Linked DNA regions of Phreatobacter stygius. The main gene of each other region encodes a partner of the protein of the gene in region 2 in a complex. Links are inferred from orthologs where the notes say so. Each region holds a gene or a part of one and is shown on either strand. Other genes may lie near its edges. The genes, in order: E8M01_RS27730 and pnp.

The links.
Region 1: the proteins of pnp (region 2) and E8M01_RS27730 are in contact, whole or in part, in a cryo-EM structure (PDB 9QH0), measured with the Escherichia coli proteins. The link is inferred for Phreatobacter stygius from one-to-one orthologs.

What each region holds. Positions count from the first base shown.
Region 1 is NZ_CP039690.1:5,869,193-5,881,255, forward strand. The notes cover bases 2,629-6,200. They hold E8M01_RS27730 (Rne/Rng family ribonuclease), read right to left. Parts: upstream 5,895-6,200; coding sequence 2,829-5,894; downstream 2,629-2,828. Outside these bases: E8M01_RS27725 (vitamin B12-dependent ribonucleotide reductase), read right to left, coding at 1-2,011; E8M01_RS27735 (L,D-transpeptidase), read right to left, coding at 6,377-6,979; E8M01_RS27740 (N-acetylmuramoyl-L-alanine amidase), read left to right, coding at 7,452-8,810; E8M01_RS27745 (penicillin-binding protein 1A), read left to right, coding at 9,083-11,536; E8M01_RS27750 (solute carrier family 23 protein), read right to left, coding at 11,641-12,063. UniProt on the Escherichia coli protein: Endoribonuclease that plays a central role in RNA processing and decay. Required for the maturation of 5S and 16S rRNAs and the majority of tRNAs. Also involved in the degradation of most mRNAs.
Region 2 is NZ_CP039690.1:3,010,898-3,022,320, reverse strand. Bases 2,123-5,054 are described here. They hold pnp (polyribonucleotide nucleotidyltransferase), read right to left. Parts: upstream 4,694-5,054; coding sequence 2,552-4,693; downstream 2,123-2,551. Other genes in these bases: rpsO (30S ribosomal protein S15), read right to left, coding at 4,947-5,054; E8M01_RS13985 (TMEM43 family protein), read right to left, coding at 2,123-2,316. Outside these bases: E8M01_RS13995 (malonyl-CoA decarboxylase), read left to right, coding at 1-355; E8M01_RS13990 (lectin), read left to right, coding at 503-1,150; more of E8M01_RS13985, read right to left, coding at 1,198-2,122; more of rpsO, read right to left, coding at 5,055-5,216; E8M01_RS13970 (MmcB family DNA repair protein), read left to right, coding at 5,462-5,953; E8M01_RS13965 (ActR/PrrA/RegA family redox response regulator transcription factor), read right to left, coding at 5,961-6,533; E8M01_RS13960 (ActS/PrrB/RegB family redox-sensitive histidine kinase), read right to left, coding at 6,604-7,995; radical SAM family heme chaperone HemW, read right to left, coding at 8,073-9,254; E8M01_RS13950 (non-canonical purine NTP pyrophosphatase), read right to left, coding at 9,264-9,926; rph (ribonuclease PH), read right to left, coding at 9,923-10,636; heat-inducible transcriptional repressor HrcA, read left to right, coding at 10,786-11,423. UniProt on the Escherichia coli protein: Involved in mRNA degradation. Catalyzes the phosphorolysis of single-stranded polyribonucleotides processively in the 3'- to 5'-direction. Also involved, along with RNase II, in tRNA processing.

The DNA.
Region 1 (12,063 bases), 2.9 Mb from region 2 along the record:
TGCGATAGCCGTTGATTTCGCCGAGCGCCAGCGCATCGTCCCAGGCCTTCTTGGCGCGGGCGACGATTTCCGGATCCGGGCAATTGGCGTGGTCGAGCGCCACCGGGTTGACCGCCAGGCTCTCGTAACCCGCGGTCTCGCCATGGGCGGCGCGGCGATGGTTGCGGATGACCCGGAGCATGTGCTCGCGGTTCGGCGCATAACCGGGGAAGGTGCCGAGTTCGCCGGCCATTTCGGCCGAGGTCTTGTAGGCGATGCCGGTCATGACCGCGGTCAGCGCGCCGGCGAGCGCGCGGCCCCGGTCGCTGTCATAGGGAATGCCCATGGTCATCAACAGGCCGCCGATATTGGCGTAACCCAGGCCGAGGGTGCGGTATTCGTAGGACAATTCGGCGATCTGGCGCGACGGGAATTGCGCCATCAGCACCGAGATCTCGAGCACCACCGACCACAGCCGGCAGAGATGCTCGTAGCCGTCGATGTCGAACTGCTTGGCCTTGGCATCGTAGAACTGCAACAGGTTGGCAGACGCCAGATTGCAGGCGGTGTCGTCGAGGAACATATATTCCGAGCACGGGTTCGACGCGCGGATCGGGCCGGCGGCGGGGCAGGTGTGCCAGTCGTTCATCGTGGTGTTGAAATGCAGCCCCGGGTCGGCGGAGGCCCAGGCGGCGTGGCCGATCTTTTCCCAGAGGTCGCGGGCCTTCAGCGTCTTGATCGGCTTGCCGGTGATGCGCGCCGTCAGGTTCCAGTCGCCATCGGTCTCCACGGCGCGCAGGAAGTCGTCCTTCAGCGACACCGAATTGTTGGAGTTCTGGCCGGCCACCGTCAGGTAGGCATCCGAATCCCAGTCGGTGTCATAGGTCGGGAAATCGATATCGGTATAGCCCTGGCGGGCGAACTGGATCACCCGCTTGATGTAATTGTCGGGCACCATCGACTTGCGGGCGGCCTTGATCTCGCGCTTCAGCGCCGGGTTCATCGCCGGGTCGAAACAGCCGTCCAGGCGCTCGCCATCGGCGCCTTCGCAATTGACGCAGGCCTTCATGATGGCCTTGAGGTGCTTGGCATTGATCTTCGAGCCAGTGACCAGGCTCGCGACCTTCTGCTCCTCGATCACCTTCCAGTCGATATAGGCCTCGATATCAGGGTGATCGACGTCGACCACCACCATCTTGGCGGCGCGGCGCGTGGTGCCGCCCGACTTGATCGCGCCGGCGGCCCGGTCGCCGATCTTCAGGAAGCTCATCAGGCCGGACGAACGGCCGCCACCGGCGAGCTTTTCGCCTTCGCCGCGCAGATAGGAGAAGTTGGAGCCGGTGCCCGAGCCATATTTGAACAGGCGCGCCTCGCGCACCCACAGGTCCATGATGCCGCCCTCGTTGACGAGGTCGTCGGCGACCGACTGGATGAAACAGGCATGCGGCTGCGGATGCTCGTAAGCCGACTTGGACTTGGTCAGCTTGCCGGTTTCGAAATCGACGTAATAGTGGCCCTGGCCGGGGCCGTCGATGCCATAGGCCCAGTGCAGGCCGGTGTTGAACCATTGCGGCGAATTGGGCGCCACCATCTGCAGGGCGAGCATGTAGCGCAGTTCATCGAAGAAAGCCTGGGCATCGGCTTCCGCTTCGAAATAGCCGCCCTTCCAGCCCCAATAGGTCCAGGTGCCGGCCAGCCGGTCGAACACCTGGGTCGACGAGGTCTCGCCGGTCCAGCGTTCCTTCTCCGGCAGTTCCTTCATGGCCTTCTCGTCGGGGGCCGAGCGCCACAGCCAGGACGGGACCGAATTTTCCTCGACCTTCTTCATGCGCGCCGGCACGCCGGCCTTGCGGAAGTATTTCTGCGCGAGAATGTCGGCCGCAACCTGGCTCCAGGCCTCGGGCACCGAGATGTCGGCCTGCCGGAACACGATCGAACCGTCCGGATTGCGGATCTCGGACGTGGCCGCACGGAACGCGATGTCTGCATAGGGCGACTGGCCCGCCTTGGTGTATCGCCGTTCGATGCGCATCGTCTTCGTCCTTCATGTCCTGGCCGGGAATTGTGCTCCCGAGCCGCCCCGCGGTCCATGCCCTGGACCTGCGTCGGTCCGGTTCTGCCGGACCCTTTTGCCGCCTTCACCCACCATCCCCGCTCTCCACAGGGGAGAACCGGTCCGCTGGTTAACTCTTGTCGCGCTTGGCGCGTTCCCGGACGGTGTCGCGGCGACACTTCGCCGCCCGCGGGCAGCGCTCCGGCAAGGGAACGCGCCATCGGATGGCAAAGACTCCTCCCGCCACGCGGCGCTGGCGCGCGACGTTAGCCTGGAAACCGTCTGGGGATTTGGTGCGGCGAGAACTTTGAACAGACCCGCCGAACCGAACTCCAAGGTAAGCGGCATGCCTTCATGTCGTCAAGATATAGGGGCTATGGGTAAACAGACCCCTAAATATGGTGTCGGGCGGTCAAATTTTAAGGGGGGAGCTGGCACCAGCGAGCCAAGTGTCGGAGATTCCGAGGAGATTCGCCAAGGAAAAATTCACCAACCCTTCGCCGGCTCTCCACAGTCATGTGCGGAACCGCGGGAGATATTCCCAACATCGCGTGGGGGGTGGCGAAGTGTGGCTGGATTGTGACAGCTCTGCGGCGGCCGTTTCGCCTTTTGTTCGCGCTGACGCAGCGGCACGGAATCATCTGACGGGACCGGGCAGGGCGGGAATCGGTTCCAGTTGATTCCGCTGGCCGATTCCGGCCGTCGATTCGAACCGGCTGGACCGCCTGTGGGACAAACGAAAACGGCCGGAGGTGCCCCCGGCCGTTCGTTGTTCTCAGCGAGCCTCGCGGAGGGCTCAGCCCTCGGCCTTGCGGTTCCACCAGCCGGCGCGCCGGGGCGCGGCCGGGGTCGCCGATTGCACGATCTCGACCGGTTCCGGGTCGGGCGTACGACGGCGTTTCACTGGCTCCTCGACAGCCGCCGGTGCCACCGACATGGCCACCGGCGCCACGACTGGCGCGACAACCGGCGCGGCCATGGGCGGCAGGGCCGGCGGCGTCGGCGGGGCTGCCACAGGGGCTTCGGCAGGAGTTTCGACAGAGGCTTGGGCCAGCGGTTCCGGCGCGGGCGTGCGCCGGCGCCTCGCCGGGGGGGCCGCCGCCGGCTCAGCCTGAACCACGGTGTCGGCGGGAACGGCCGCTGCCTCGGCAGCGACATCGGCTGCCGGTGTCCGGCGGCGGCGCGCCGGTTTCGCCGGCGCCGGAGCGGCTTCGGCCGGGGCCGCTTCCGCAGTCGCCGCGCCTTCGGCTGCCTCGCTCGCGGCCAGTTCTTCAGCCGCGGCAGCCTTGCCACGACGGGGCCGGCCGCGCCGTCCGGCATGTTTCGGTTCGGCCTCGGCGGCCGGTTCCGCGGTCACGACCGGAGCCTCGACGACGGCAGGTTCGCCGACCTCGTCCGCGCCCGTCTCGGCGCCAGCTTCGGTCCCGGCCTCGGTCTCGCCTTCGGCCACGAAGCCCGGTTCGTCCTCGCGCCGGTTGCGGCGCCCGCCACGACGGCCGCGCCGGCGGCGGCGGCCTTCGCTGCTCGCATCGTCGGTGGCGGCACCTTCCAGCGCCTGATCCTCGGCGCCGGCCTCATCATCGCCGTCCTCGGCGTCGTCGGCATCGAGATCGTCGTTCGCCTGGCCCGCGACATGCGGCCGCTCGGCGCCGAATTCATCGCGTCCGCCGTCTTCGCGGCCTTCGCCGCCACGGCCGCGCCGCCGCCGGCGCCGGCGCTTACGCCGCTTTTCGCCGTCTTCGGTCTCGGCACGCTGCTCACCACGCGGCTCGCGCGGCTCGCGCGGCTCGGCGCTGGTCTGCACCTCGGCCTCGGCCTCGTCGTCCTCTTCGATCTCGTCGTCGATCAGATCGTCCGGGTCGACCGGCAGCGGCGCGATCACCGGCGGCCGGTAGGCGGTCTCATGGGTATGGACCTGCGCGCCCTTTTCGATGGCGAACATGTGCTGGCCGCTGACCGTCTCGTCGGCGGTGATGTCGACGCTGACGCGGAACCGGCTCTCCAGTTCGTGCAGGTGGGCGCGCTTGTTGTTGAGCACATAGAGCGCCACCGCGGTGCGGGTGCGCACGACGACGTCATACATGGCCGAGCGCAGCAATTGCTCCTCGACCGACCGCAGCAGGTGCAGCGCAACCGAGGAGACCGAGCGGACATGGCCGGTGCCGCCGCAGGTGGCGCAGACCTCGGTCGAGCTTTCAAGCACGCCGGTGCGGATGCGCTGGCGGCTCATTTCCAGGAGGCCGAAATGCGAGATGCGGCCAACCTGGATCCGCGCCCGGTCGTTCTTCAGCGCATCCTTCATGCGCTTCTCGACCGCCCGGTTGTTGCGGTTCTCGTCCATGTCGATGAAGTCGACGACGATCAGGCCGGCAAGGTCGCGCAGCCTGAGCTGGCGCGCCACCTCGTCGGCGGCCTCCGCATTGGTGCGCAGCGCCGTGTCCTCGATATTGTGCTCGCGGGTCGAGCGGCCCGAGTTCACGTCGATGGCGACTAGGGCTTCGGTCGGGTTGATGACGATATAGCCGCCGGATTTCAGCTGCACGGTGTTGGAGAACATCGCGTCGAGCTGGGCTTCGACGCCCGAGCGGGCGAACAGCGGCTGCGGCTCGCGATAAGACTTCACGTTCTTGGCATGGCTCGGCATGAGCATGCGCATGAAGTCCTTGGCTTCCTTGTAGCCTTCCTCGCCGGCGACCAGGACCTCTTCGATGTCCTTGTTGTAGAGATCGCGGATCGAGCGCTTGATCAGCGAGCCTTCTTCATAGACCAGCGTCGGCGCATTCGACTTCAAGGTCACCTCGCGCACCGTCTCCCACATGCGCAGGAGATATTCGAAGTCGCGCTTGACTTCGGTCTTGGTGCGGTTGGCGCCGGCGGTGCGCAGGATGACGCCCATGCCGTCCGGCACTTCCAGGTCGCCGGCGATCGACTTCAGGCGCTTGCGGTCGGCGGCATTGGTGATCTTGCGCGAAATGCCGCCGCCGCGCGCGGTGTTCGGCATCAGCACGGAATAGCGGCCGGCGAGCGACAGATAGGTGGTCAGCGCCGCGCCCTTGTTGCCGCGCTCTTCCTTGACGACCTGCACCAGCATGACCTGCCGGCGCTTGATCACCTCCTGGATCTTGTACTGCTTGCGCGGCCGGAAGGTGCGGTCGGGCATGTCCTCATAGGCGTCGCCCGCGCCGACCGATTCGACCACGTCCTCTTCGGCCGGTGCCTCCTCGACATGGCCGTTGCCGCGTTCGTCGCCGTCGCCGTCACCGTTCTCTTCGGTGTCGCGGCTCTCGGAGCGCGGCTCGTCGCCGCCGTCGTCGTTCTGCCGGTCGTCGCGGTCGTCGTCTTGCCGGTCGCGGCCGTCGTCCTGCGCCTCGTCATGGCCTTCGGCGCCGGCCTCGTCCTCGTCGGTCTCGGCGTCACCGGTCACTGCGTCCGAGGTCTTGGCTTCGGCGGCCTCGTTGCGCGGGCGCGGACCGCCGCGCCGCCGGCGGCGCCTGCCGCCATCGCGGCCGCCGTCCTTGGCCCCGCGGCCGCCACGTTCGCTCCGGCCGCCTTCCTCGTCGTCGTCGTCACGATGCGAGCGGGCTTCTTCCGCCAGCAGCGCTTCGCGGTCGGCGACCGGGATCTGGTAATAGTCGGGATGGATTTCCGAGAAGGCGAGGAAGCCGTGCCGGTTGCCGCCATATTCGATGAAGGCAGCCTGCAGCGAGGGTTCGACCCGCGTTACCTTGGCGAGATAGATATTGCCGCGCAGCTGTTTGCGTGACTGGCTTTCGAAGTCGAATTCCTCGACACGATTACCACGGACCACCACGACCCGGGTTTCTTCCGGGTGGGCGGCGTCGATGAGCATCTTGTTGGCCATCGGATGAGCTCTTGAAGTTTACGGCGGCCGCGAGCGCCGGCCCGGTCGGGCCCCGCTCTGCAGAAAGTGCCAGGGCGGCGCCGTGAAGGCGCCGGCGCACGGCCGTCATTGCGGTGGAAGGGGAGGGTGCAAGCCTGGTCGCAATGCCGACGGCGGGGCCAGCGGATGAGCAGGCGATCATCAGATCTCCCGTCCGCCTGTAACCCGGCTGTGCCGTCGATCCCGACATGGGCGAGACCCTTTCGAAGTGCGACGCGGCCCCGGACGGGGCGCGGCTAAGGGTGACATGGCAGCGGCTCGCCGAAGACGGCGCCACGCGTGCGGGGGTCAGGGAGCGCTCGGATCGGGGCCACGGAATGAAACCTTCGGCTGCCTTCGATCGACACGCCGCTCCATACCCGCATGACCGTGTCATGACCTATGTAGCGGCGGAAGTGCGACCTTGGCAAGCGTAGCCGTCGTACAAACCGTGGCGCGGTCCGTCAGGCCATGACCACCACGGGCGTGCCGATCCGCGCGCGGTCGTGCAGATCGATAATGTCGTGGTTGAACAAGCGGATGCAGCCGGACGACACGGCCTGGCCGATCGACGAGGGCACGTTGGTCCCGTGCAGGCGGTACATGGTGTCCCGGCTGCCGCGATAGAGGTAGAGCGCGCGGGCGCCGAGCGGGTTGGCGATGCCGCCGGCCATGCCGCCGGCATAACGCGCGTTGCGCTGGTCATAGGCGATCATGTTGGCGGTCGGCGTCCAGTTCGGCCACGAGCCCTTGCGGCCGACCGCGGCGCGGCCGTGCCAGAGCGCGCCCTGGCGGCCGACGCCGACGCCGTAGCGGATCGCCCTGCCATTGCCGAGCACGTAATAGAGATGCCGCTCGCTCGGCCTGACCACGATGGTGCCGGCGACCTCGCGTGTCGCATAGGCGACTTCCTGGCGCAGGAAGCGCGGGTCGACATTGGAGGTGTCCATGGCCGGCAAGGTGACACCGGCATCCTGGCGCCCGGCATAGGAGCCGATCGGGCCGCCGCCGGTGACGCAGCCGGCGAGCACGGCGGGCGAGGCCAGGAGGAACAGGCGGCGCGACATCGCTCCGGCATTGGCGCTGACATCGGTGCTGTCGCGGGCACCGGCATCGGCAAGGGCCTTGTCGCCGGGAGCGGCATTCTCTGCGTGGTGGCTCATTGTCTTTGGCGCTCGGTGATGAGGGTGAATCGTCGGAATTAAGCGTGCCCAGTCATTGGCTTGGCTGGTGTTCACGAAGTCGTGAACGGGCCTTGGCCGGTCACCTTCATGGCCGTTCTGTGGCCAAATTCCCACACATTCGGGTCCGTGCCCGGCATTCGGCGTCCAAGCCGCCGGACGGCCGCGCGGAGGCGGCCGGAGCTTCCCCGGCAGGGAAGGGCGACGGTCTGTTTCGTGTCTTTCCGGCAACGCTTCCGGGCCGGCTGTCCGGGGATGCTTAACGGGCAGTTAACCCGGGAGGCCCTATGGGTTATCCCATCTCCTGGCGGTCCTTGCTGGTTGTCCTGGCGCCGCCTCGTCCGACCTTCGAGGGGCCATGGCCGGTTCCCGTTTTCTTGGCGCTCTGTTGGCCGCGACGCTGTTCGCGGGCGAAGCTCTGCGTGCCGAGACCAGCGAGCCGGTTTCGACCGGCGCGATTGCTTCGACCGCCGCGCGCGACGGCGGGGCCGGCGAGGCGCGGGCGCATGCGGCACGGACGATCTTGCCGGCGGTGGTCTCGGGCGCCCACATCACCGGCGATGGCGGCCGCACCAGGCTGTCGTTCGAGCTCACCCGCAATATCGAGATCAGGGCTTTCGCGCTCGCCGATCCCTACCGGGTGATCATCGATCTCGACGAGGTCAATTTCCAGATCGGCAACCAGCGGGCGCATTCCGGCGCGCGTTCCACCGCGCAGACCGCCGGCACCGGCGCGCGCGGCCTGATCCAGGCCTTCCGTTACGGCCTGTTCGCCCCCAGCAAGTCACGGGTGGTGGTCGATCTGACCGGGCCGGCGCTGATCGAGCGCGCCCACCTGGTCGAGGGCCGCGACGGCGCGCCGCCGCAGGTCGTGCTCGAGCTCGTGCGCACCGACGCCGACGGCTTTCGGCGCGCCCAGAACGAGCGGGCGACCTCCAATCTCGCCCGCCGGGGCGATCGCGAGGGCTTCGGCCCGCGTGTCTCGACCCGCACCGCGGCGCCCGATGGTCCGCCGGTGGTGATCATCGATCCCGGCCATGGCGGCATCGATCCGGGCGCGGTGGCGGCCTCGGGCGAAGAGGAGAAGACCATCATCCTCGATTTCGCCCGGGTGCTGCGCGACAAGCTCAACGCCACCGGACGCTACCGGGTGGTGATGACCCGCGACCGCGACATCTTCATTCCGCTCGGCGACCGGGTGCGGATCGCGCGCGAGCACAATGGTGCGCTGTTCGTCTCGATCCATGCCGATTCGATCAGTGGCGCCCAGGACAACGCCCGCGGCGTCACCGTCTACACCCTGTCGGACCGGGCTTCCGACGCCGATTCGGCCAGGCTCGCCGAGCGCGAGAACAAGGCCGACGCCATTGCCGGCCTCGACCTGTCGGACGAGCCCTCCGAGATCGCCGACATCCTGATCGACCTGACGCGCCGCGAAACGCGCATGTTCTCGGCCAATTTCGCCCGCACGCTCGCCGGCGAAATGCGCCACGCCACCCGCATGCATCGCCTGCCTCTGCGTTCGGCCGGCTTCCAGGTGCTGCGTGCCCACGACATCCCCTCGGTTCTGGTCGAGCTCGGCTTCGTCTCCAGCGCCAAGGATGTGGAAATGCTCACCTCGGCGATCTGGCGCCAGCGGACCGCCGATTCGGTCACCAAGGCGATCGACCAGTTCTTTGCCGGCCGGGCGGTGGCGCGCCCAGCCGCGCAGAGATAAATCCAGAAAGCGCGGCGACCGCGCAGCGCCGATCCAGAGTAGCGCGGCGGGACGAGTATCGCTAAAGAGGCGCGGTCACGTCCGGGTCACATCCGCGCCACAGTCGCGGGGCATCGGTCGGCCGGAAGCCCCGCAGCGGCATTCGCGCCTGTCAGGGGCGAGGCGACGTGGTATGATTTGAGGCAGTCAGGACAGGGCACCCCCGGCCCCGGTTCCTTCGCGGCGGTACCACGGGGACGAGAGGCGCTGCCCGTCGGGCACGAAATGACCGGATGAAACTTATTCTCCGATTCTTCGGCTGGGCGTTCGGCCTTGGCACGGTGGCCTTCCTCATCGGCGCGGCCGGCGTGGCGGTCTATATCCTGACCGTGACGAAGGAGTTGCCGGACTACAACACCCTGCGCAATTACGAGCCGCCGATCATGAGCCGCGTCCACGCCGCGGACGGCCAGCTGATGGCCGAATATGCCCGCGAGCGCCGGCTCTATCTGCCGATCCAGGCCGTGCCGAAACTGGTGGTGCAGGCCTTCCTGGCGGCGGAAGACAAGAATTTCTACTCCCATAACGGCATCGACGTGATGGGCATCGCGCGCGCCGCGCTGACCAATTTCAACAATCGCGGTTCGGGTCGCCGGCCGCAGGGCGCCTCCACCATCACCCAGCAGGTGGCGAAGAACTTCCTCCTGTCCGGCGAGCAGACGGTCGATCGCAAGATCCGCGAAGCGCTGATCGCCATGCGCATGGAATCGGCCTTCTCCAAGGACCAGATCCTCGAGCTCTATCTGAACGAGATCTATCTCGGCTTCGTCCTGCCCGGCTACGGCGCCTATGGTATCGCCGCCGCCGCGCTGGTCTATTTCGACAAGTCGGTGCACGAGCTCACCCTGGCCGAGGCCGCCTATCTCGCGGCGCTGCCGAAGAGCCCGACCCAGCTGCATCCGTTCCGCAACCGCGACCGCGCCATCGAGCGGCGCAACTATGTCATCGGCCGCATGGTCGAGGACGGCGTCGTCTCGACCGAAGAGGGCGAGCGCGTCAAGCGGTCGCCTTTGACCATCAATCCGCGCTCGCCGCGCCAGCAGACCTTCGCCGCCGACTATTTCGCCGAAGAAGTCCGGCGCGAGATGGCTGATCGCTTCGGCGAGAAGAAGCTCCTGGAAGGCGGCCTGTCGATCCGCACCACGCTCGATCCGAAGCTGCAGGTCGCGGCCCGCCAGATCCTGACCAACGGCCTCATCCGTTATGACGAAGCCCGCGGTTTCCGCGGTCCGGTCACCCGCATCGAGGACACCCGCGGCGACTGGGGCATCAAGCTCGCCGAAATCCGCGCCGTCAGCGATGTCGGCTGGAAGCTCGCCGTGGTGCTCGATTCCCAGGCCGACAATGCCCGCATTGGCCTCCAGCCCGGCCGCGACCAGGCTGGCGTGGTCGTGCCGGGCCGGCAGATCGGCCTGGTGACCGCCGATGGTGTCCGCTGGACCCGGCGCGCGGTCAATCGCGCGCTCAATCCGGGCGATGTCGTCTATGTCGAGCCGATCGCCGGGCGTGACGGCCAGTTCCGCCTGCGCCAGGTGCCGGAGGTTTCCGGCGGCCTGGTCGCCATGGACCCCTATACCGGCCGCGTGCTGGCCATGGTCGGCGGCTTCTCCTTCGATCAGAGCCAGTTCAACCGCGCGACGCAGGCGCGGCGCCAGCCGGGCTCCTCGTTCAAGCCGTTCGTTTATGCGGCGGCCCTCGACAACGGCTACACGCCGTCCACCGTCGTGCTGGACGCGCCGTTCGAACTCGCCCAGTCCGACGGTTCGGTCTGGCGTCCGGAAAACTATTCCGGCCGGTTCTACGGGCCGCAGACCCTGCGCTTCGGCATTGAAATGTCGCGCAACGTGATGACGGTCCGGCTCGCCAATGACGTCGGCATGCCGCTGATTGCCGAATATGCCAAGCGTTTCGGCATTTACGACGACATGCAGCCGGTGCTCTCGATGGCGCTGGGCGCGGGCGAAACCACGCTGATGCGCATGGTGGCGGGCTATTCGATGTTCGCCAATGGTGGCCGGCGTATCCGCGCGACCTTGATCGACCGCATCCAGGACCGCACCGGCCAGACCATTTTCCGCCATGACGACCGCCAGTGCCAGGGCTGCACCGCCGAGCGCTGGACCCGCCAGGACGAGCCGATCCTGATCGACCGCCGCGAGCAGGTGCTGGACCCGATGACCGCCTATCAGATCACCTCGATGATGGAGGGCGTGGTTCTGCGCGGCACCGGCACCGCCGTGCGTGAGCTCGGCAAGCCGATCGCCGGCAAGACCGGCACCACCAACGAGGAAAAGGATGCCTGGTTCGTCGGCTTCTCGCCCGATCTCGCCGTCGGCATCTATATTGGCTACGACACGCCGAAGCCGATGGGCCATGGCTCCACCGGCGGCGTCATGGCGGCGCCGATCTTCCGCGACTTCATGCGCGTCGCGCTCGCCGACCGGCCGGCCGTGCCGTTCCGCGTGCCGACCGGCATCAAGCTGATCCGCATCGACCCGAAATCGGGCCTGCGCGCCGGCTCGGGTTCGGGCAACGCCATTCTCGAAGCGTTCAAGCCGGGCACCGCGCCGCCCGATTCCTATCAGCTGATCAACCCCGGCGATGCGCTCGCCAGCGGCGGCCCGCGACGCGGACCTTCGTCCGAGACCAACAGGGCGATCTCGACCGGCACCGGCGGCTTGTATTGAGGACGCAACGGGGAACGTAACCCTCTCCCGCAAGCGGGCGAGGGTTTACGCGCATCAACCCTCGCCCGCGTCTGCGCGGGAGAGGGTTATGTTCCGCTGCCCCCTCACTCCGCCTTCGGCTCGCGCAGCAGGTGGTAGAGGATGATGCAGCCGAAGGTCGCCGTGCCGATGCCGTCGAGCGTGAAGCCGGCCAGCGTCAGCTTGAAATTGCCGGCGCCCAGCACCAGCGCCACCGCCACGGTGATCAGGTTGCGCGCGTTGGAGAAATCGACCTTGTTCTCCACCCAGATGCGGCCGGCGGTGGCGGCGATCAGGCCGAACACCACGATCGACAGGCCGCCCAGCACCGGTCCCGGAATGGTCAGGATCAGCGCGCCGAACTTCGGCGAAAAGCCGAGCAGGATGGCGATCAGGGCGGCTGCGACGAACATCAAGGTCGAGAAGATCCGGGTGACCGCCATCACCCCCATGTTCTCGGCATAGGTGGTCACCCCGGTGCCGCCGGCCGAACCGGACAGCATGGTGGC
Region 2 (11,423 bases):
CCGCGAGGCGCTGCAGCTCCTGGACAAGCCCGACTGGCGCGCCAACACCCTGGCCGCCGAATGGGTCGACCGGGTGCTGGCGCGCGCCGCCGCCCGCTATTTCGTCGCGGCCAAATCGCCGGGCGGGCGGCCGCTCGATCCGGTCGCCCGTTTCCATCTCGGCAATGGCGCCAGGCTCGAGCGGATCAATCCCGGCGCCGACCTGTCGGCCTCGGGCCTCAGGCAATCCCATGGCGTGATGGTCAACTATCTCTATGACCTGCCGCGGATCGAAGAGAACCACGAGGCCTATGCCGAGCGGCGCGCGGTGGTGACCAGCGCGGCGGTGAAAAAGCTCGCCGCAAGCAAGAGCTGACGGGCCGGCCGGGCACGGCCGGTTCCAATGCAACATGGTTACATGTCTCACCGACCTGTGTTTTGGCGGAAAAATCTTCTCTCCCTAGGGTTTAAGCGAAGCCGCGCGGCAAAGCGCGGCTCGTCATAACGACCCGGAGGAAGCCCCATGACCCGCTGCCAGACCAGCCTTCTCGCCGCTGCCGCAGCCCTTGCCCTGATGGGGGCGCCGGCGGTCGCCCAGCCCGCCAACATGACCTTCTTCATCACCTCTCAGGGACCCGGACGGGGCGCCGACCTCGGCGGGCTCGAAGGCGCCGACCGGCATTGCCAGGCGCTCGCCCAGGCCGCAGGGGCCGGAACCCGCACCTGGCGGGCCTATCTGTCGACGCAAGGGGCGGGCGCCGTGAATGCGCGCGACCGGATCGGCCGCGGCCCCTGGCAGAATGCCCGCGGCGCGGTCATCGCCAAGGACGTCGCCGAACTGCACGGCACCAACAATCTCAACAAGCAGACGGCGCTGACCGAAAAAGGCGAGCTGGTGAACGGCCGCGGCGACACGCCCAACATGCATGACATCCTGACCGGCTCGCAGACCGACGGCACCGCCTTTGCCGGCGCCGACGATCGCACCTGCGGCAACTGGACCAAGAGCGGCGAGGGCTCCGCCATGGTTGGCCATCATGACCGCCAGGGCCTGAACACCGAGCCGCCGGCGCTGTCGTGGAACACCTCCCATCCGTCGCGCGGCTGCGGCATCGACGCCTTGAAGGCGACCGGTGGCAACGGCCTGTTCTACTGCTTCGCGACGAATTGAGACCGCGACCGGCCGTCGGTTCGCTTCGTCCGGAAGCGGGCTGACGGTCAGGCCTGCTGTCCCGGGCCGCGATCGAGCCAGTGCAGGGTCAGCCAGACCATGACGGCGAGGCAGCCGGCCATGCCGAGCGCCAGCGCCCACCAGGTCAGGCCCATGACGAGGGCAAGGAGCATGGCCAGTCCCCAGACCGGCGCGGCGACCAGCAGCACCGGGATCATCAGGAGGATGCCGCCGATCTCATGGTCCCGACCGGTGAGATCGGCGCCCCAATAGATGACGACACAGCACCCCATGGCGACGAGGCCGAGCGCCAGAAGACGCATCGTCCAGCTCCAGTCATGGCCGACGGCGGCGCGCGCCTGGGCCGCGAAATAGCCGGCGTCGTGGACGCCGCCGGCCATCGTGACCGGCAATATCCGCGCCTCATCGGCCGAGACCGGCACCAGGCGGTCACCCTGCTGGCGCGCGATCAGGCTCACCGGGGCGGGGCCGGCGACCTCCAGGCTATAGGATATCGCGAGATCGCCGACCTCGGGCGCCGCGGGATCGACGGCCGAAACGATGCGTCCGCCGACCAGGCGCAGATCGTTCCGCCCGAGCCTGGCGGCCAGCGCCGGCAAGGCCCCGGCCGATACCGGCTGGCGGACGACAGGGGCAATGCGCTCGGCAAGCCGCGGGTCGAGCGGCAGGTCGCCGATCAGCATGCCCGGCGCGAGCATGGTCCGTGACATCAGCGGCATGGGCGGATTGCTGCGCCCGTCGGGCTTGCCGTCGATGCTCAGGAGCATGGTCGGATAACCGAAGCCGAGCCAGCGGGCCGCGATGGTCCGGCTGGCGGAATCGGCGCCGGTGAGGCGCATCCACTGGAACATCTCGACCTGGCGCGTCAGCTTGAGGCCGTCGGCCTGAAAGCCGGTGTCGGGATCGACCACCGGCGCCTGGGCCGTGACGATGCCGGTGACATGAACGAGGCGGCCGTCATGGGCCGGGTTCAGCCGTGCCGGATCGATCGAGACGATGCCGGCCGCGATCCGGTCGACACGGCGGCCGAGGCGCCGGTCGATATGTTGGCCAACCACCATGAGCAGGATCGCGGCGAGCACGCAGCCGGCGGCCAGGACATATTGGGTCGGCAACCGGTGCCCTGAAATCGCCGTGCTGGTCATCACCTAAAAAAACCGTCAGCTTGGCGGCAGCGGCGCTGCCATCCCCTTCAGTTTCAGCACGGCCATGTTTCCGCGGTCTTGCACCTCTTGAGAAATTGCGTTGCGTCGAAAGAAACGACCGGGCGAGCGCCTCGGCCGCATGGCCGATCCTGCCGGCGCCCAGCAAAAAGGGCGGCCTTTCGGCCGCCCTCCTTGAATTCATCCGTCGGCCAAAGAAGGCCTTTCAGCGCACCGCTCACTCGGCGGCGTCGCCCTCTTCCTTCTGCTTCTTCTCGAGGTCTTCGCCGGTCGTCTGGTCGACGATCTTCATCGACAGGCGGGTCTTGCCGCGATCGTCGAAGCCGAGCAGCTTCACCTTGACCTTGTCGCCTTCCTTGACCACGTCGGTCACCTTGCCGACCCGCTGATTGGCGAGCTGCGAGATGTGGACGAGGCCGTCACGCGAGCCGAAGAAGTTCACGAAGGCGCCGAAATCGACAACCTTGACGACGGTGCCGTCATAGATCTGGCCGAGCTCGGGCTCCTGGGTGATCGACTTGATCCAGTTGACCGCGGCGCGGATCGATTCGCCATTGGCCGACGCCACCTTCACGGTGCCGTCGTCCTCGATATTGATCTTGGCGCCGGTCTTCTCGACGATCTCGCGGATCACCTTGCCGCCGGTGCCGATCACTTCGCGGATCTTGTCGGTCGGGATCTTGAAGCTCTCGATGCGCGGCGCATGTTCGCCGAGCTCCGAACGGGCGGCGGTGAGCGCATTGGCCATCTCGCCCAGGATATGGGCGCGGCCGTCCTTGGCCTGGCCGAGGGCGACCTTCATGATCTCCTCGGTGATGCCGGCGATCTTGATGTCCATCTGGAGCGAGGTGATGCCCTCGGACGAACCGGCCACCTTGAAGTCCATGTCGCCGAGGTGATCCTCGTCGCCGAGGATGTCGGACAGCACCGCGAAGCGCTCGCCCTCGAGGATCAGGCCCATGGCGATACCGGCGATCGGACGCTTGATCGGCACGCCGGCGTCCATCAGCGCCAGCGAGGCGCCGCAGACGGTGGCCATCGACGAGGAACCGTTGGACTCGGTGACCTCGGAAACGACGCGGATGGTGTAGGGGAACTCGTGCTTCTCCGGCAGCATCGGACGCACCGCGCGCCAGGCAAGCTTGCCGTGGCCGACTTCGCGGCGGCCCGGACGGCCCATGCGGCCGGCTTCACCCACCGAATAGGGGGGGAAGTTGTAGTGCAGCAGGAAGTTTTCCTTGTAGGTGCCGTTGAGCGCGTCGATGAACTGCTCGTCTTCCGCGGTGCCGAGCGTGGTGACCACCAGTGCCTGGGTCTCGCCGCGGGTGAACACGGCCGAACCATGGGTGCGCGGCAGGATGCCGACTTCCGAGACGATCGGACGGACGGTCTTCAGGTCACGGCCGTCGATGCGCGAGCCGGTGTCGAGGATGTTCAGGCGAACGACCTTGGCTTCGAGCTCCTTGAACACGCCGGCAACCACCTGCTTGTCCAGCTTGCCTTCGGCGGCATCGCCGGCGAACTGGGCCAGCGCCGTCTTCTTGACTTCGCCGACCGCGGCATAACGGGCGGTCTTCTCGCGGATCGAATAGGCGGCGCGCAGGTCCTTCTCGACCAGCGCCAGCATGTCCTTCTCCAGCGCCGAATAGTCGGGCGGGGTGAAGTCGCGCGGTTCCTTGGCGGCCTTCTCGGCCAGCGCGATGATCGCGTTGATGACCGGCTGGAAATATTTGTGGCCGAACATGACGGCGCCGAGCATGACCTCTTCGGACAGCTCCTGGGCTTCCGATTCAACCATCAGCACGGCGTCGGCGGTGCCGGCGACGACCAGATCGAGCTTCGAATCCTTGATGTCGTCGACATAGGGGTTGAGCACGTATTCGCCGTCGATGTAACCGACGCGGGCGGCACCCACCGGGCCCATGAAGGGCACGCCGGACAGGGTCAACGCCGCGGAAGCGGCGACCATGGCGACGATGTCGGGATCGTTTTCCATGTCGTGCGAGAGCGTGGTGACGATCACCTGCGTCTCGTTCTTGTAGCCGTCGACGAACAGCGGCCGGATCGGCCGGTCGATCAGGCGCGACACCAGCGTCTCGCGCTCGGTCGGCTGGCCTTCACGCTTGAAATAGCCGCCGGGAATGCGACCGGCCGCGAAGTATTTTTCCTGATAGTTGACCGTCAGCGGGAAGAAGTCGATGCCGGCCTTCGGCTCGAAATTGGACACGACGGTGGCGAGCACGGTGGTCTCGCCATAGGTGGCGAGCACGGCGCCGTGCGCCTGGCGGGCGATCTTGCCGGTCTCGAGGACCAGCTTGCGACCACCCCAGGTGATCTCCTCGCGATGAATATCGAACATGGCTTTTTTCCTTTCTCGGACCTACGGACGGCAAATAGCCATGGGCAAGACGGCAAGAGGCTCGTATCGCGGCGTCACGCGCCCCGAGCCCCTTGCGATCCTGCCATGGCGATCGGTCTGTCCAGTGTGTGGCCTTGTCTAGCCAGGACCGCGACCCTGCGCGGCCTTCGGTGCGGAGGCTCCCGGGATGGGAAGGCCTCTCGAATGCGAAACGGCCCCGCCCGCTGTTCAAGCGGCAGGGCCGGTCCGGATGTCAGCGACGGATGCCGAGGCGCTCGATCAGCGCCTTGTAGCGCGGCTCGTCCTTGCGCTTCACATAGTCGAGAAGCGAACGGCGCTGCGAAACCATCTTCAGAAGACCACGGCGGGAATGGTTGTCCTTCACGTGGCTCTTGAAATGCTCGGTCAGATTGGTGATGCGCTCGGTGAGGATCGCAACCTGGACCTCAGGCGAACCAGTGTCGCCGGCCTTCAGGGCATATTCCTTGATGAGCTCGGCCTTACGGGCGTCAGAAACCGACATCGGTCAAATCCTTATTCATGAGTGTTGGTCTTGCGGCCGCGCCGGGATGTCGTCCAGCGTGGTCGAATGGCTCCGCGGGCAATGAACAGGGAATGAGCGCCGGTGCGGACCCGGTGGTACAGATCGTGCCACCGAAGGCGCGGCTTATACACGAAAACGGCGCAAAGGGAAGCGATACGGTGGTTCGCCCCCCGGGGACCGGCCGCAGGCTTCCACGCCGGGCCTGAATCGCCGCATGATGAGCCATGGACCGAAGCCCCTCCGCCACCCTGCCCCAGCCTCCCGTCGACGGCCGTCAGTCGGAACGGGCGCTGGCCATTGCCCGCGGCACGACCCGGCTGATGGCGGCGCTCGATTTCGCCGTGGTCGCCGAATTGCCCTTGCCGTCCGGCCGGCGCGCCGACCTGGTGGCGCTCAATCCGGCGGGAACGCTGTGGATCATCGAGGTCAAATCCTCGATCGATGATTTCCGCACCGATCGCAAATGGGGCGACTATCGCGCCCATGCCGACCGGGTGCTGTTTGCGGTCGCGCCGGATTTCCCGACCGCGATCCTGCCGGACGAGGCCGGCCTGATCCTGGCCGACGCCCATGGCGCCGAACTGCTGCGCGACGGCATCGCCACGCCGCTGGCGGCGGCAACCCGCAAGGCCATGCTGCTGCGCTTCGCCCGCGCCGCCGCCGGCCGGCTGACCCTGCTGCACGACCCGCTGGCGCGCGGCAATTGGGACCTGTGAGGCCGGATCAGCGCGGCGCGCGCTTGGCCAGGATGCGCTGCAGGGTGCGCCGGTGCATGCCGAGCCGGCGGGCGGTCTCGGAGACGTTGCGGCTGCACAGCTCATAAACCCGCTGGATATGTTCCCAGCGCACCCGGTCGGCCGACATCGGGTTTTCCGGCAGGTCGCTCATCGGCCGCGCCACCGCCAGAAGGGCTGCGAACACGTCGTCGGCGTCGGCGGGCTTGGCCAGATAGTCGACGGCGCCAAGCTTCACCGCGTTCACCGCGGTGGCGATATTGCCATAGCCGGTCAGGATGACGCCGCGCGCGTCGGGGCGCGCCGTCTTCAAGGCCGAGATGACATCGAGGCCGTTGCCGTCGCCGAGCCGCATGTCGACCACGGCGAAGGCCGGCGGGCGCGCCGCGACCACGGCCAGGCCCTGGGCCACGCTTTCGGCCGGCGTGACCGCGAAGCCGCGGGCCTCCATGGCCCGGCACAAGCGCTGCAGGAATGGCTTGTCGTCATCGACGACCAGGAGCGAGCGATCCGCCGGCAATTCGACCGATGCCGTGTGAGTGGCGGATTCATTCTCGAGCATGTGATGCACCTCCGGTCGGCGATTTCGGCACCAGTGCCGTCTTCCTTATCTAGGATGTCGGCGGCGCCACTCAAGTCTCGGTCTGCGCCGGCTGCACCGGAACGGCCCTGGGCGCCGGACCGGAGAGGCCGTCGCGGAAGGCCGCGCGCGGCCAGACCACCTCGACGATGGCGCCGGTTTCGGGCGCCGTCCTGTTGCGGAAGGTGATACGCGCGCCGGACCGTTCCAGCAATGTCTTGGCGATGAACACGCCGAGCCCCATGCCCGACGGCTCCTCGCCGATCTGCTCCTCGTCCGCCGCGCGCCGGCTGCGGCCCTTGCCGCGCCGGGTGAGATAGGGCTCGCCAATGCGGTCGACGATATCGGGCGGGAAGCCCGGGCCGTCGTCGGCAATGATGACGGCCACCTGGCTATTGTCCCAATGCGCCTTGATCGCCACCGACGAGCGGGCGAAATCGACGGCGTTTTCGACAATATTGCCGAGCCCGTAGAGCACCGCCGGGTTGCGCTGGATCACCGGGCCGCCCTCGCGGTTCTCAGGCAGGTCGACGGTGATGGCGACGTCGAAGAAACGGTGTGGCTGGACCACCTCCTCGATCAGCTGGGCCAGCGGCATGGTGTCGAACGGCGCGTCGCCGCCCGACAGGCTCTTCAGTTTGGCCAGAATCTCGCGGCAGCGTTTGACCTGCTCGCCGAGCAGCGCCATGTCCTCGCCGATCGGCCCGTCCTTGGGCAATTCGCCGGCGAGCTCCTTGGTGACCAGCGCAATGGTCGCGAGCGGCGTGCCGAGTTCATGCGCGGCGGCGGCGGCCAGGCCGTCGAGCTGCGACAGGTGCAGCTCGCGCGCCAGCACCAGTTCGGTGGCGGCGAGCGCGTCGGTGAACTGGCGCGATTCCTCGGCGACCTGCCAGGCATAGAGCCCGATGAAGGAAATGCAGAGCACCAGCGCCGCCCAGACGCCGAAGAGGTAGAGCGTCGGCAGACGCAGGTCGTCGCGCCATTCCCACGGCAGCGGCAAATGCACGAAGGCGACGACACTGGCGCAAGCCACCGCCAGGACGCCGATCGACAGGGTCATGCGCGGCGGCAGCGAGGTGGCCGAGATCAGCACCGGGGCGAGGAACAGGAAGGCAAAGGGATTTTCCAAGCCGCCGGTGAGGAACAACAGGAAGGCCAGCTGCAGGATGTCCCAGGCGAGCGACGCGCCGGCTTCCGGCGCGTCCAGCCGGTGATTGGCCGGATAACGCAGCCGGAGCGAAATGTTGAGCCAGGCCGAGGCGCCGACCGCGATCAGGCACCATTCGATCGGCAGCGAGGAATCAAGACCCCAGAATACCGTGAAGATCGCCGCGGTCTGGCCGGCGAGCGCGAACCAGCGCAGCCGGATCAGCGTCTCCAGCCGGACGCTGCGCCGCCAGGTGGTGGTTTCAGTCAGCAGGTTGAGCCTGAGATTCATCCGCATCGGCGGAACCTAGGCCGCATGGGCTGGAAAAGCCATGCGGCGCGACGGCGCCCAAACCGAGCCGAGCCGAAGACGGCTCACATCGCGAGATCGGCGACCACGGCGTCGAGCACCGGGAAACCCGCCGGGGTCACCTTGAGGCGATCGCCGGGCAGGCGCGCCAGGAAACCTTCGCCCTCCAGGAAGGCAATGCGCTCGGGATCCAGCACGCGGCCGGACAGGGCCTCATAGCGCTTCAGGTCAATGCCTTCGGCGAGCCTCAGGCCCATGACCAGGAATTCGTCCGCGGTCTCTTCCTGGACCAGCCGCTCCTCGGCAATGACGCCGGAACCCTGGGCCTCGACCAGGCCGAGCCAGGTTTCCGGATGCTTTTCGGTTGATGTCGCGACCCGGCCGTTGCCAAGCGTCAGCCGGCCATGGGCGCCGGGCCCGACGCCGGCGAAATCGCCCGAACGCCAATAGATCATGTTGTGCCGGCACTCGGCGCCGGGGCGGGCGTGGTTGGAAATCTCATAGGCCGGCAGCCCGGCCTCGCTGCAAATCTGCTGGGTCAGGTCGTAAAGAACCCGGCCCATTTCGGCGTCCGGGACCTTCAGCTTGCCGGCGCGGTGCAGGGCCTCGAACACCGTGCCGGGCTCAATGGTGAGCTGGTAGAGCGAGAGATGTTCGGCGGCTTCCGCAATGGCCCGCCGGAGCTCGGCCTCCCAGGCCTGAGGGGTCTGGTCGGTGCGGGCATAGATGAGATCGAAGGAATAGCGGTCGAAATGCCGGCGCGCGACGTCGACAGCGCGCAGCGCCTCGTCGACCGAATGCATCCGGCCGAGACTTTTCAGGTCGGCATCGTCGAGCGCCTGGACGCCGAGCGAGACCCGGTTGACGCCGGCGGCGCGAAAACCCTTGAAGCGCTCGGCCTCGACGCTGGTCGGATTGGCCTCCAGCGTCACCTCGCAATCGGCACCGACGGTCCAGAGCCTGGCGATCTCGTCGAGCACGGCGCCAACCGTTGCCGGCAACATCAGCGAGGGCGTGCCGCCACCGAGGAAGATCGACGACACGCGGCGGCCGGGCACACGCGCGGCGGTCGTCCTCAATTCGCGGGCAAACGCCGCAACGAAGCGCTCCTGGTCGGGCGCGACATGGCGGACATGGCTGTTGAAATCGCAATAGGGACATTTCGAGGCGCAGAACGGCCAATGGACATAGACCCCGAATCCGGGATCGTCCGTGCCGCCGCCGCCGGGAGGTCGAAATGTCGTCATGGCCCGTATCTAGGCCTTTCCGGCCAGGTTTTGAAGCGGCGGCAGGACCGTTTCGGCGAGCCGCATGAAGGCGCGGGCGCGGTGCGACAGGCCCTGGCCATGGGGCGGCAGGCCATGTTTGGCTTCCGGCCCGATCTCGCCGAAGGTCAGTGCCAGGCCGTCGGGCACAAACATCGGGTCGTAACCGAAACCTTGCGCGCCGCGCGGCGGCCAGGCCAGCGTGCCGAACACCCGTCCCTCGAAGATCGCCTCTTCGCCGTCGGGCCAGGTCAGCGACAGGGCCGAAACGAAATGGGCCCGGGCGCCGGCGGTGGCGACGCCGCGCAAGGCCAGCTCGCGATCGACGCGGGCCATGGCGGCGGCGAAGTCGCGCGGGTTGCCGGCCCAGTCGGCGGTGAACAGGCCGGGGGCGCCGTCGAGCGCGTCGATGGCCAGGCCGGAATCATCGGCAACCGCCGGCAATCCGGTGGCGGCGGTGGCGGCGCGCGCCTTGATGGCGGCGTTCTCGGCATAAAGCGTGCCGATCTCGGCGGGCTCGGGCAGGCCGAGCTCGCCGGCGGAGACCAGCTCGATGCCATGCGGGCCCATCAGGTCGCGGAATTCGGCGAGCTTGCCCTTGTTGTGGGTGGCAACCACCAGCCGGGTGCCGGCGCTGAGCTTGCGGCCGGTCACGCGACCGCCGTCTTCTGCAGGTCGACCAGCTTGGTGCAGCCGGTCTTGGCGAGCGCCAGGAGCTGCAGCAGCTCGGCTTCCGAGAACGGCGTCTTCTCGGCGGTGCCCTGGATCTCGACAATGCCGCCGGCGCCGGTCAGCACGAAATTCGCGTCGGTATCGGCTTCCGAATCCTCGGCATAGTCGAGGTCGAGCACCGGCGTCCCCTTGTAGATACCGCAGGAAATGGCGGCGATATGGTCCTTCAGCGGGTTCGCCTTGACCATGTCGCGGGCCTTCATCCAGGCGATGCAATCATGCAGCGCCACCCAGGCGCCGGTGATCGCGGCGGTGCGCGTGCCGCCATCAGCCTGGATCACGTCGCAGTCGATGGTGATCTGCCGTTCGCCCAGCGCCGGCAGGTCGACCACCGTGCGCAGCGCCCGGCCGATCAGCCGCTGGATCTCCATGGTGCGGCCGGACGGCTTGCCGGCGGTCGATTCCCGGCGCGTGCGCTCCAGCGTCGCGCGCGGCAGCATGGAATATTCCGCGGTCACCCAGCCGCGACCCTGGCCGCGCAGCCAGGATGGCGGCTTTTCTTCCAGGCTCGCGGTGCACAGCACATGGGTATTGCCGAATTTCACGAAACAGGAGCCTTCGGCATAGCGGGCAACCGCGCGTTCGAGCGAGACGGGGCGCAGCGCGTCGGGCGCGCGTTTGGAGGGACGCATGGCGGGTTCCTGGTCAAATGATTGCGGTTCTTACGGCGAGCCGGGCCGAAGAACAAGAACGAGCCCACCGGCAGGGCCGAGCCGTGATAGGCTTCGAGGCTTGATCAGGCGGCCCCCACGGCCCAAATTCGCCGCTTGGAGGTCCAGCCTTGTCCGCCGAAACCCCGCGTTCCCAAGCCACCCTGTCCGCGCTCGCCCAGCTCGACGAGCGTTCGCGCGAGATTTTCCGGCAGATCGTCGAAAGCTATCTGGCCACCGGCGAGCCGGTCGGTTCGCGCAACCTGTCACGGATCATCCCGATGACGCTGTCGCCGGCGTCGATCCGCAATGTCATGCACGATCTGGAGGAAGCCGGCCTGATCTTCGCGCCGCATACCTCGGCCGGGCGGCTGCCGACCGAAACCGGCCTGCGCTTCTTCGTCGACGCCTTGATGCAATTCGGCGATCTCGCCGAATCCGAGCGCAATGCCATCGAGGCCCAGGTCGCCGCCTCCGGTCCCGACCGCTCGATGGAGACGGTGCTGGCGGACGCCTCGCAGCTCCTGTCCGGCATGTCGCGCGGCGCCGGCGTGGTGCTGACCTCGAAATCCAACGCCCGGCTGAAACATGTCGAATTCGTCCGCATCGAACTGGAGAAGGCCCTGGTCGTGCTGGTCTCCGAGGATGGCCAGGTCGAGAACCGCATCGTGCCGATCCCGCCCGGCCTGCCGCCCTCGGCGCTGGTGGAAGCCTCCAATTTCCTCAATGCGCGCATTCGCGGACGGACGCTGACCGAGGCGCGGGTCGA